DNA from 3 places in the Limnohabitans sp. TS-CS-82 genome. Region 3 is predicted to be linked to each of the others. Evidence: predicted binding sites of a transcription regulator. Region 3 holds the regulator's gene; each other region holds the start of a gene.
The links. The regulator FNR, encoded in region 3, switches genes on or off when oxygen is low (the NO sensors DNR and NnrR bind a similar motif). The targets are predictions, from matches to a motif close to TTGATNNNNATCAA.
Positions count from the first base shown of each region.

Region 1: a site for FNR is predicted at 1,573-1,586, ahead of C5F52_RS21620 (fatty acid desaturase). Genes of this name have one in related genera too.
Region 2: a site for FNR is predicted at 1,293-1,306, ahead of C5F52_RS17915 (TraR/DksA family transcriptional regulator). Genes of this name have one in related genera too.

Region 1 covers NZ_PTQX01000013.1:47,843-51,117, reverse strand. Annotated here, with positions in the region: gene pyk (pyruvate kinase) at 1-1,385, opposite strand, end outside; gene C5F52_RS21620 (fatty acid desaturase) at 1,623-2,708, shown strand; gene C5F52_RS21615 (surface-adhesin E family protein) at 2,782-3,153, shown strand; gene C5F52_RS21610 (phosphoglycerate kinase) at 3,154-3,275, opposite strand, start outside.
Region 2 covers NZ_PTQX01000009.1:144,680-147,954, forward strand. Annotated here, with positions in the region: gene C5F52_RS17905 (c-type cytochrome) at 1-479, opposite strand, end outside; gene C5F52_RS17910 (c-type cytochrome) at 476-1,222, opposite strand; gene C5F52_RS17915 (TraR/DksA family transcriptional regulator) at 1,359-1,724, shown strand; gene C5F52_RS17920 (hypothetical protein) at 1,751-2,119, shown strand; gene C5F52_RS17925 (VOC family protein) at 2,164-2,577, shown strand; gene C5F52_RS17930 (fumarylacetoacetate hydrolase family protein) at 2,622-3,275, opposite strand, start outside.
Region 3 covers NZ_PTQX01000007.1:121,655-124,929, forward strand. Annotated here, with positions in the region: gene ccoG (cytochrome c oxidase accessory protein CcoG) at 1-311, shown strand, start outside; gene C5F52_RS15145 (FixH family protein) at 318-608, shown strand; gene C5F52_RS15150 (hypothetical protein) at 664-972, shown strand; gene fnr (fumarate/nitrate reduction transcriptional regulator Fnr) at 969-1,706, opposite strand; gene hemN (oxygen-independent coproporphyrinogen III oxidase) at 1,783-3,171, shown strand; gene C5F52_RS15165 (sulfite exporter TauE/SafE family protein) at 3,171-3,275, shown strand, end outside.

The sequences.
Region 1 (3,275 bases), on a different contig from region 3:
ATCGGGTCGCCACAGGTGATGGCGTACACATCGCCCGCATCCACGATGCCGCGCAGCTTCAAGTGCGCTTCAGCTTGCGCGAGAGCGGTATCGCGGTCAGCGCTGGTGTCCATCAACAAAGGGCGCACATTGCGGAACAAGGCCATGCGGCGTTGCGACGCCACCTTGGTGGTCACCGCATAAATAGGGATGTGAATGCGGTGGCGGCTCATCCACAGCGCGGTGGAGCCCGACTCGGTCAAGGCCACGATGGCTTTGGCGCCCAAGTGGTGTGCCGTGAAGAGCGCCCCCATGGCAATGGTTTGGTCAATGCGGTTGAAGGTTTGGCCTTTGAAATCAGCGTCCAGTTCTACGTCCTCGGCAGCCTCGGCGGCCTCGCAAATTTTGGACATTTCTTCCACGGTTTCCAGCGGGTACTTGCCTGCGGCAGTTTCGGCGCTGAGCATGACGGCATCTGTGCCGTCAATCACGGCGTTGGCCACATCACTCACCTCGGCGCGAGTGGGCACAGGGTTGGTGATCATGCTCTCCATCATTTGCGTGGCGGTGATCACCACCTTGTCGTGCTGACGTGCCAGCTTGATCATGCGTTTTTGCAGCGCAGGCACTGCTGCGTTGCCCACTTCTACCGCCAAGTCGCCTCGCGCCACCATGATGCCGTCGCTGGCACGCAAAATTTCGTCGAGCAGCGGGATGGCCTCAGCACGTTCAATCTTGGCTATCAAGCCCGGCTTGTGTTTGTACTCAGCGCCAGCCACGTTGGCCAGTTGGCGCGCCATTTCCATGTCTGTGGCGTTTTTGGGAAAGCTCACGGCAAGGTAGTCGGCTTGGAAGCTCATCGCGGTTTTGATGTCTTCCATGTCTTTGGCGGTCAACGCAGGCGCGGTCAAGCCGCCGCCTTGTTTGTTGATGCCTTTGTTGTTCGACAACTCGCCACCAATCTTCACTGTGGTGTGCACTTGTTCGCCGCGCACGGCTTCGACGGTCAACACAATCAAGCCATCGTTGAGCAACAGCAAATCGCCGGGCTTCACATCGCGTGGCAGCTCTTTGTAGTCAAGGCCCACGCCTTGCAAATCGCCGGGCTCGGTGCGTGAGGCATCGAGCACAAACTTCGCGCCGTTTTCCAGCATGACCTTGCCATCGACAAACTTGCCCACGCGGATTTTTGGGCCTTGCAGGTCGGCCATGATGGCCACTTCGCGGCCTGCACGGGCTGCGGCTTCGCGCACCAAACGGGCGCGATCGATGTGGTCTTGAGCTTTGCCGTGGCTGAAATTAAGGCGCACCACGTTGACGCCGGCGCGAATCATGGCTTCAAGCAATGCAGGGTCGCTGGAAGCTGGGCCTAAAGTAGCAACAATTTTGGTCGCGTGACGTGCCATATTCTTTGTCTCCGTATGTGTTTTGTTTGTTTCATTCTTGCACGCCTCAAGCGCCCCAGCGCATGGGGTTGCAGGGTTAAGGGCCTTAAGAACGAATTCTTTTTGTCTCTTTTTAACCGATGGCCTTGACCCACCAACGGGTAAACACCCTCTTTTTTGGCGTATGCAGCGATAATGGCGTGAACAGTTGATGCAAATCAGTGCGCATCTTCGCAGGCCACCTAAGATTCAATTCCTATGACCACACATATCCAACCGATCCTTCCCGGCGAACCCATGCCACACCGCAAAGTCATGCGCGAGTGGCTGATTCCTTTGGCTGAGCGCACCACAGCGCTGGCTATTGTCATGCTCGTCGTCGACTACGTGCTGTGGGCAGCACTGTTGACAGGCACCGTGTACTTTGACGCATGGTGGGCCAAGCTTCTGTGCGGCTGCGTCGCAGGCTTTGTGATTGGCCGCTTGTTCATCTTGGGCCACGATGCTTGCCACCAAAGCCTCACACCGCACCGCAACCTCAACAAGTGGTTGGGCCGCATTGCTTTCTTGCCCTCGTTGACCGCCTACAGCTTGTGGGACATCGGCCACAACGTGGTGCACCACGGTTACACCAACCTCAAAAACTTCGACTTCGTGTGGGCCCCTTACACCCCCGAAGAGTTTGAAGCGCTGAGCCCCATGCAAAAGCTCAAAGACCGCGTGTACCGCAGCGGCTGGGCACCTGGCCTGTACTACATGATCGAAATCTGGTGGAACAAGATGGTGTTCCCCAACGAAAAGAACATGCCTACACGCCGCCCTATCTTCACAAAAGACTGCTGGCTCATCACTGGCTTTGGCGCTGCTTGGGTGGCTGTCATGGCTTGGGCCGCAGTGGCCACAGGCCAAACCATTGGCTACATCTTACTGATGGGCGTGATCATTCCATTCTTCTTCTGGGTGACCATGATTGGTTTCGTGGTGTACGTGCACCACACCCATGTGGACGTGTCTTGGCACGAGGAGCGCACCGGCTGGTCAAAGGCTTCGCCTTTTGTGTCGACCACCGTGCACTTGACCTTCCCATTCAACATCGGCGCGCTGATGCACCACATCATGGAGCACACCGCGCACCACTTGGACATGAGCATTCCTCTGTACAAGTTGAAGCAAGCGCAAAGCAAACTCGAAGAGTTGCTGCCAGAACGCATCATCGTTCAGCCTTTCTCTTGGAGCTGGTATGTGCAAACCGCCCGCGACTGCAAGCTGTATGACTTCAAAACGGACAGCTGGATGACATACGAAGGCAAGGTCACAAGCCCTCGTGCCATGAAAGCAGCCTAATCGCCATCGCCAGATTCAAAGCCCCGCAAGTTCACACGAATTTGCGGGGCTTTTTCTTGTACGCTTCTCACCCATGAAACTCATCGTTTTGCTTTTGTTGGCCGTTGCCTCTGCAGCGTCTCACGCCATGTGGGTGACGGTCACGCGCAATGAAGTGGCCACCGTCTACATCGACTCCAGCGCCATCAGCAAGCTGGGTTACAACCGCCGTGTTTGGGTGGTGTACGACCTGACGAGCCCTGATAAAACAGGCCAGCAATCGGTCAAGTCCAACATCGACTACGACTGCACCGAAGGCAAGTACAAAACCCTCAGCGCCACCAGCCATCCCAACAAGATGGGCAACGGCCCTGCCATCAAGTCACTCCCTGTTCCCGAGGGATGGCGCCCTGTGAGCCAAGACAGCATGAGCCGGCAGTTGTTTTCGTTTGCTTGTGCTTGGTAATTAACCCGCAGCGCGCTTGGTCAAAATTTCAAACGCTGGCAAGGTCTTGCCTTCCAGCACTTCCAAGAAAGCGCCGCCGCCGGTAGAGATGTAGCCCACTTGTTTTTCGATGCCGTACTTGG
Region 2 (3,275 bases), on a different contig from region 3:
TGGAAGTAGGCAAACAGCGCATCGGCATCCGCACGGGTCACCAAGCTGGTGTGGTTGTAGGGAAAGGCAGGCGCCAGCAAGCGACCGTCTTTGGACCGGCCGTGATGCAAGGCACGCCAAAAATGCTGCGCGTTCCACGTGCCCAAACCGGTTTGCGCATCGGGCGTCAAGTTGCTGGCGTAGACCTTGCCAAAGGGCGTCTCCAGCGCACGGCCGCCCGTATAAGGCGCTTGCCCAGGCGCGGTGTGACACGACACGCAATTGCCCGCGCGGGCGAGGTAAGCGCCTTGCGCCACGCGGTCTGACACACGCTGCGCCGCATCGGCTGACGCAGCACCTAAAGAGGCAGCGTCGCGGTCAAGCTGGGCAGACGCCACGACGTGATCGCGGGTGTCTACGCCATCGCCAAAGTTGTCCCACACCACCCACGCGGTGAGCGTCACGCACACCGCCAACATCACCAGCAACACGCGCTTCATGGCTGGCCTCCGTTCAAAGGCGCACTGCCGCAGGTCCAGCCGGCTTGGGTGAGCAAATGGCCTGAGGCGGGGCGCTGTGTCCAGCTCGCGCGCAAGGTGGTCACACTCACCGGGGAGGTGTCAGCGGGTAAGGGTTGGCGAGCGAGGTATTGCGCCACAGCCATCAAATCATCTGAGTTCAAACGTTTCACCACTTGCGCCATGCAGTCGGGCGCATGGGCGCGGCGTTGGCCCGATTGCCAAGCACCGAGCTGGCCGTTCAGGTAATCCAAGGGCAAGCCCAACAAGCCCGGCACGTTGGGCGCCACGCCCGTGAGCTGCGCGCCATGACACGACGCACACGCGGGCACGCCACGTGTGGCATCGCCCTCCAAAGTGAGCGCGCGTCCAAGCGCCAGCAAAGCGGGGGGCACGCTGGCCGCGCTCAAGGCGGGTGCGGGGTAAGGCACTTTGAGGCCCGAGAAATACTGCGCCATGTCGCGCAAATAGGCCTCGGGCAAAGGCTCGATCAAGCGCGCCATCAAGTCGTATTGGCGACGGCCTTGCTGAAAGTTTTGCAGCTGGTTGAACAAATACCCCGCGGGCTTGCCCGCCAAGCGTGGGTAATAACCGTCAGGCCCCGCCTTGCCCTGCTCGCCATGGCAGTAAGTGCAGGCCCGCGTGCGCTCGGCCATGGGGGTGTCAAACGCCTGCGCGGCTGTGCTCAAAAAGCCGCACAAAGCGGCGAACCAAATCAATTTCATAGCCCCCATTCTTTCAGATGGCGCCGCGTGAGCCATGAGCCGCCAATTCAACCGGCCGTTCAGCCATTTGTTGATTTACATCAAAACTCAAAATATCGAAAAGATCATCATCAAAGTGCTAATTTAAGGAGTTTTGATGGATCAGACAGAAACCACCCGCATCAAACGCATGCTTGAAACCTTGCGTGCGAACGTGTTGGCGCGCATTGCCGAGCAACGTGGCGGCCTGCACAGCCGCGCCGAAGTGGCCGCCGAGCAATTTGCGCCCACCCAAGACTCGCATGCCCAGACCATCACCGAACACGACATCGCGCTGGCCTTGAGCGAACACGAAACCCAAGAACTAACCCACATCGACGATGCGCTGCAGCGTTTGGCCGCGGGCACCTACGGCCTATGCACCACCTGCGGCCAAGCCATTGCCACCGCTCGCCTGAAGGCGTGGCCCGACGTGGCGCGCTGCATCGGTTGCCAAGAAAAAGCCGAACACATCCACCCCTAACTCACCGTTAACCCCGAAAGCTTTGTATGACCACTTTTCACGCCGTCGTTTGGATGGATTACCAAGAAGCCCATGTGCTGATGTTTGACCGCGAACACGCCGAGGCGCAACGCATCAAATCGCGCAGCCACCACAAACACCAAGGCAAACCGCTGGATACGCCCGCGTTTTATGCCGCCATTGCCAAAGCCTTGGTCGGCACGCACGAGGTGTTGTTGACGGGCCCGGGCTTGGCGCGCAACGAATTTCGAGATTGGTGCAAGCAACACCAAACTGGCCTGCACATCATCGACAGCGTGGTCAGCGACCACCCCAGCGACGCCCAAGTGGTCGCCATGGCGCGTCAATATTTCAAAAAGTTCGATGGCATGGCGGGGAACGCGGTCACGCCATAAACCATGCGCTGACGAGGTCAAGGGCTGCTGCTATGCTTTTGGGCATGCGCAGCCTTTTTCATTTCGCCTTCAACGTCACCGATCTCAACACCGCACGCCATTTTTATGGCGACTTGCTGGGCTGTACCGAGGGCCGCAGCACCGAAACGTGGGTGGACTTTGACTTTTACGACCACCAAATCTCGCTGCACTTGGGCGAGCCTTTGAAAACCCAAAACACAGGCCATGTCGACGGCAAGTTGGTGCCCATGCCGCACTTTGGCTTGGTGCTGAATTTGCCCGACTGGCAAGCCATGGCCGAGCGGCTCAAGGCAGCGGGCACCGCCTTTGTTTTAGAACCGCATTTGCGCTTTGCCGGTCAGCCCGGCGAGCAGTGGACCATGTTCTTTCTGGACCCCTTCGGCAACCCCTTGGAAATCAAAGGGTTTGCCAATTTAGAGACGGTTTACGGCGCCTAAAGCACGCAGCGATCAGGCCTCGCCCCTGACGCTTCGACTTTGAATTACGCCTCTAGTTCGACGATCTTTTGGTCGATCGCGCCAAACACGGTTTGGCCATCTTTGCCCTTCACCTCGATGCGAATCGTGTCGCCAAACTTCATGAACTCGGTGCTGGGCTTGCCGTCCAAAATGGTTTCGATGGCGCGCTTTTCCGCGATGCAGCTGTAGCCTTTGGGCCAGTCTTTTTTGCCCTTGACCTCGATGCCTTGGTTGCTGACCGTGCCGCTGCCAATGATGGAGCCCGCCCGCACGTTGCGCGTTTTGCACAGGTGCGCAATGAGCTGCCCAAAGTGAAACGTCATGTCGGGGCCCGCATCACACATGCCGACCTTGCGGCCATTCCATGTGGACTGCACAGTGAGGTGCAAACGGCCTTTGTCCCACGCGTCGCCCAACTCATCGAGCGTTACCGCCACGGGGCTGAACGCGGTGGCGGGCTTGCTTTGCACAAAGCCAAAGCCTTTGCCCAACTCATCGGGAATCAGGTTGCGCAGCGACACATCGTTGGCGATCATGACCAAACGGATGCGACCCAGCGCTTGCTCGGGCGTAGCGCGCATGGGCACGTCGCCCGTGATGACGGCCACCTCGGCCTCAAAGTCGATGCCAAAGGCTTCGCTGGCACACACCACGTCGTCTTGGGGACCGATGAAGTC
Region 3 (3,275 bases):
TGCGTGACCGCTCGACTTTGTCGCGCATCACGGAATACGGCACACTTGAAAATGTGTACCGTCTGCAAATCATGAACGCAGCGGAGAGCATTCAGACTTACCGCTTGTCAGTCAAAGGTTTGCCAGGTTTGAAAATCACGACCGATACCGAAGTCATGGTGGACCCTGCACAAGCCCGTTGGATTGTGTTGCGTGCCGATGTGCCTTATGGTTCTGTCGAGGGTGGCTCGCACAAAATCATGTTTGAAGTTCAGGCCTTGGGTACCGATGAGTTTGTGGTCGAAAAATCTGTGTTCATCGTTCCTAGGTAATGCATCATGAAACAAGAAACAACTGATACCAAAGCATGGTGGCAATATGGTCACGTTTGGCTCATCATCGCGGGCCCTGCTGCGGTCATTGTGGCGGGATTCATCACGTTGGCGATTGCCATTCGCGTGCCCGACCCCGTGGTGGCCGACGACTATTACCGCCGAGGCTTAGATATCAACAAAACCTTGGCGGCAGAAAAAGACATGCAGCTGGCACCCGCCATGCAGGCGCGTAACCATGTGGTGACGCCCAAAGCTGAGTCAGCCAAGCAAGAGACCCCCGCGAAAACCCCATGACTTGGCGCTGTCATTCGAGCCTAGACTGAACTCATTCCTGTTTAGGAGAATCAGAATGTTGGCTCAGCGAATGATGTGGATTGCATGGCCTGCTTTTTTAGTAGCAGGTGTTTTGGAAATGCTGGTGTTTGCGTTTGTAGACCCGCAAGATATGCAATGGTTTGGTCAGCCTATTGAGCTCTCACGACAAGGTGTCTATACCTTGTCGTTTTTTGTTTTCTGGATGGTCACGGCAGCCTCCAGCGCATTGACCACCTTGCTGTCGGTATCACCGTTTGAAATGAACCGTTGCCCGATGGTGCCAACAGAGCGACCTGATGGCTGCCCCAAGCAAGAGGTGTGTTGCGACCCTGTCGCTGTTTAAATAGGTTGGCAGGTTTGTGCGTTCACGATGAGCTTGAGCGCATCGGCATTCAAAATGCGCACATGGCGTTGTTTGACTTCTACGACGCCGTCTTCTACAAACTTTGAAAACGTGCGGCTCACCGTTTCGAGTTTGAGCCCAAGGTAGCTGCCAATATCTTCGCGCGTCATGCGCAAAATGAGTTCAGACTGAGAGAACCCTCTGGCGTGCAGGCGCTGCACCAAGTTCAACAAGAACGCCGCGAGACGCTCTTCTGCACGCATGCTGCCCAGCAGCAACATCACACCGTTTTCACGCACGATTTCTCGGCTCATGATTTTGTGGACATGGCGCTGCAGGGACGTGATTTCGCGCGACAGCTCTTCAATGCGATCAAAAGGCATCACGCACACTTCGGCGTCTTCCAGTGCCACCGCATCGCAGGTGTGGTGGTCGCTCACGATGCCGTCTAGACCGATGATTTCACCGGCCATTTGAAAACCCGTCACTTGGTCGCGGCCGTCCTCAGCAGAGATGCGTGTTTTGAAGAAGCCTGTGCGAATGGCGTACAGCGCATTGAACTTGTCACCATTCCTGAACAGGTTGTCACCACGTGCCACTTTGCGGCGTGTGGCCACCACTTCGTCCACACGCTCCATCTCGCTCTCGTTCAAGCCTAAAGGCATGCACAGTTCGCGCAAATTGCAATTGGAACAGGCGACTTTGATACTGGTGGAATTCATGGGGTCTGACAGTCGTTTGTGTTGATGCAGGTCAACTTTTTGCTGCGCCTGCACGCCTATTATGGAGCGCAAATTTAGGTGTGAACTTATGCATTCTCTTGTCCTCAATCCAGAACTTTTGCAGCGCTATGACGTGGCGGGGCCGCGTTACACCTCGTATCCCACGGCAGACCGATTTGTGGAGGCGTTTGGTGAGGCCGATTATTTGCAAGCGTTAGAGCAACGCCGCGATGGTGTGGGCGCCAAAGCCTATCCCTTGTCGCTGTATGTGCACATCCCGTTTTGCGAGTCACTGTGTTACTACTGCGCCTGTAACAAGATCATCACCAAACACCACGAGCGTGGCGCAGAGTATTTGCGCTACCTTGAGCGCGAGGTTGATCTAAACATTGCGCACCTTGGTCAAGGTCAAGTGGTGTCTCAATTGCACTTGGGTGGCGGTAGCCCGACGTTTTTGAGTGATGCAGAGTTGGCGCAACTCATGGCCATGCTGCGTCGCAACTTTCAGTTTGCGCCAGGCGGTGAATACTCGGTCGAGATTGACCCACGCACGGTGACGCGTGAGCGATTGGCCCACTTGGCGGAACTGGGCTTTAACCGCCTGAGCTTTGGCGTGCAAGACTTTGAGCCCGCCGTGCAAAAAGCGGTGCATCGTATTCAACCCGCTGAGCAAGTGTTTGACTTGGTTGCTGCTGCGCGCGAATTGGGTTTTGAATCCGTCAATGCCGATTTGATTTATGGCTTGCCCATGCAAACGCCAGAAACCTTTGAGCGCACTTTGGAAAAAATCACCCAACTGCGTCCCGACCGCATTGCCTTGTATGCCTATGCGCACTTGCCCGAGCGCTTCAAGCCACAGCGTCGCATCCATACGCAAGACTTGCCGCCTGCGGCTTCGAAGCTGGTCATGTTGTCCAGCGCGATGCGTGTGTTGGTGGAGGCCGGTTATGTGTACGTGGGCATGGACCACTTTGCCTTACCCAACGACGCGCTGGCTGTGGCCAAGCGCCAAGGCCGCTTGCACCGCAACTTTCAAGGCTACAGCACGCAGCCCGATTGCGATCTGATTGCCTTGGGTGTTTCTTCCATCGGTCGCGTGGGCCCCACCTTCAGTCAAAACGTCAAGACCTTGGACGAGTATTACGACTTGCTCAACCAAGGCCGTTTGCCCGTGGCACGTGGCATGGCTTTGTCGCGTGATGACTTGGTGCGTCGCACCGTCATCATGGCACTGATGTGCCAAGGTAGCGTGCTGTTTGAATCGGTCGAGTTGGCGCACTTGGTGGACTTCAAAAAATACTTCGCAGCAGAGATGGAAAGCTTGGCCACCATGCAAGCGCAGGGCTTGTTGACCATGGACGATGCGGGCATTCACGTGACCGAGCTGGGTTGGTTCTTTGTGCGTGGCGTCGCCATGGTCTTTGACAAATACCTGCAAGCCGACAAGAACCGCGCAAGGTTCTCTAAAATCATCTGATGAACACAACTTTGGCTCTCACCGCACTCTTGATGGGGCTCGCGGGTGGGCCGCACTGTTTGGCCATGTGCGGTGCGGCCTGTGCAGGTATTGGGCGTGCTGCC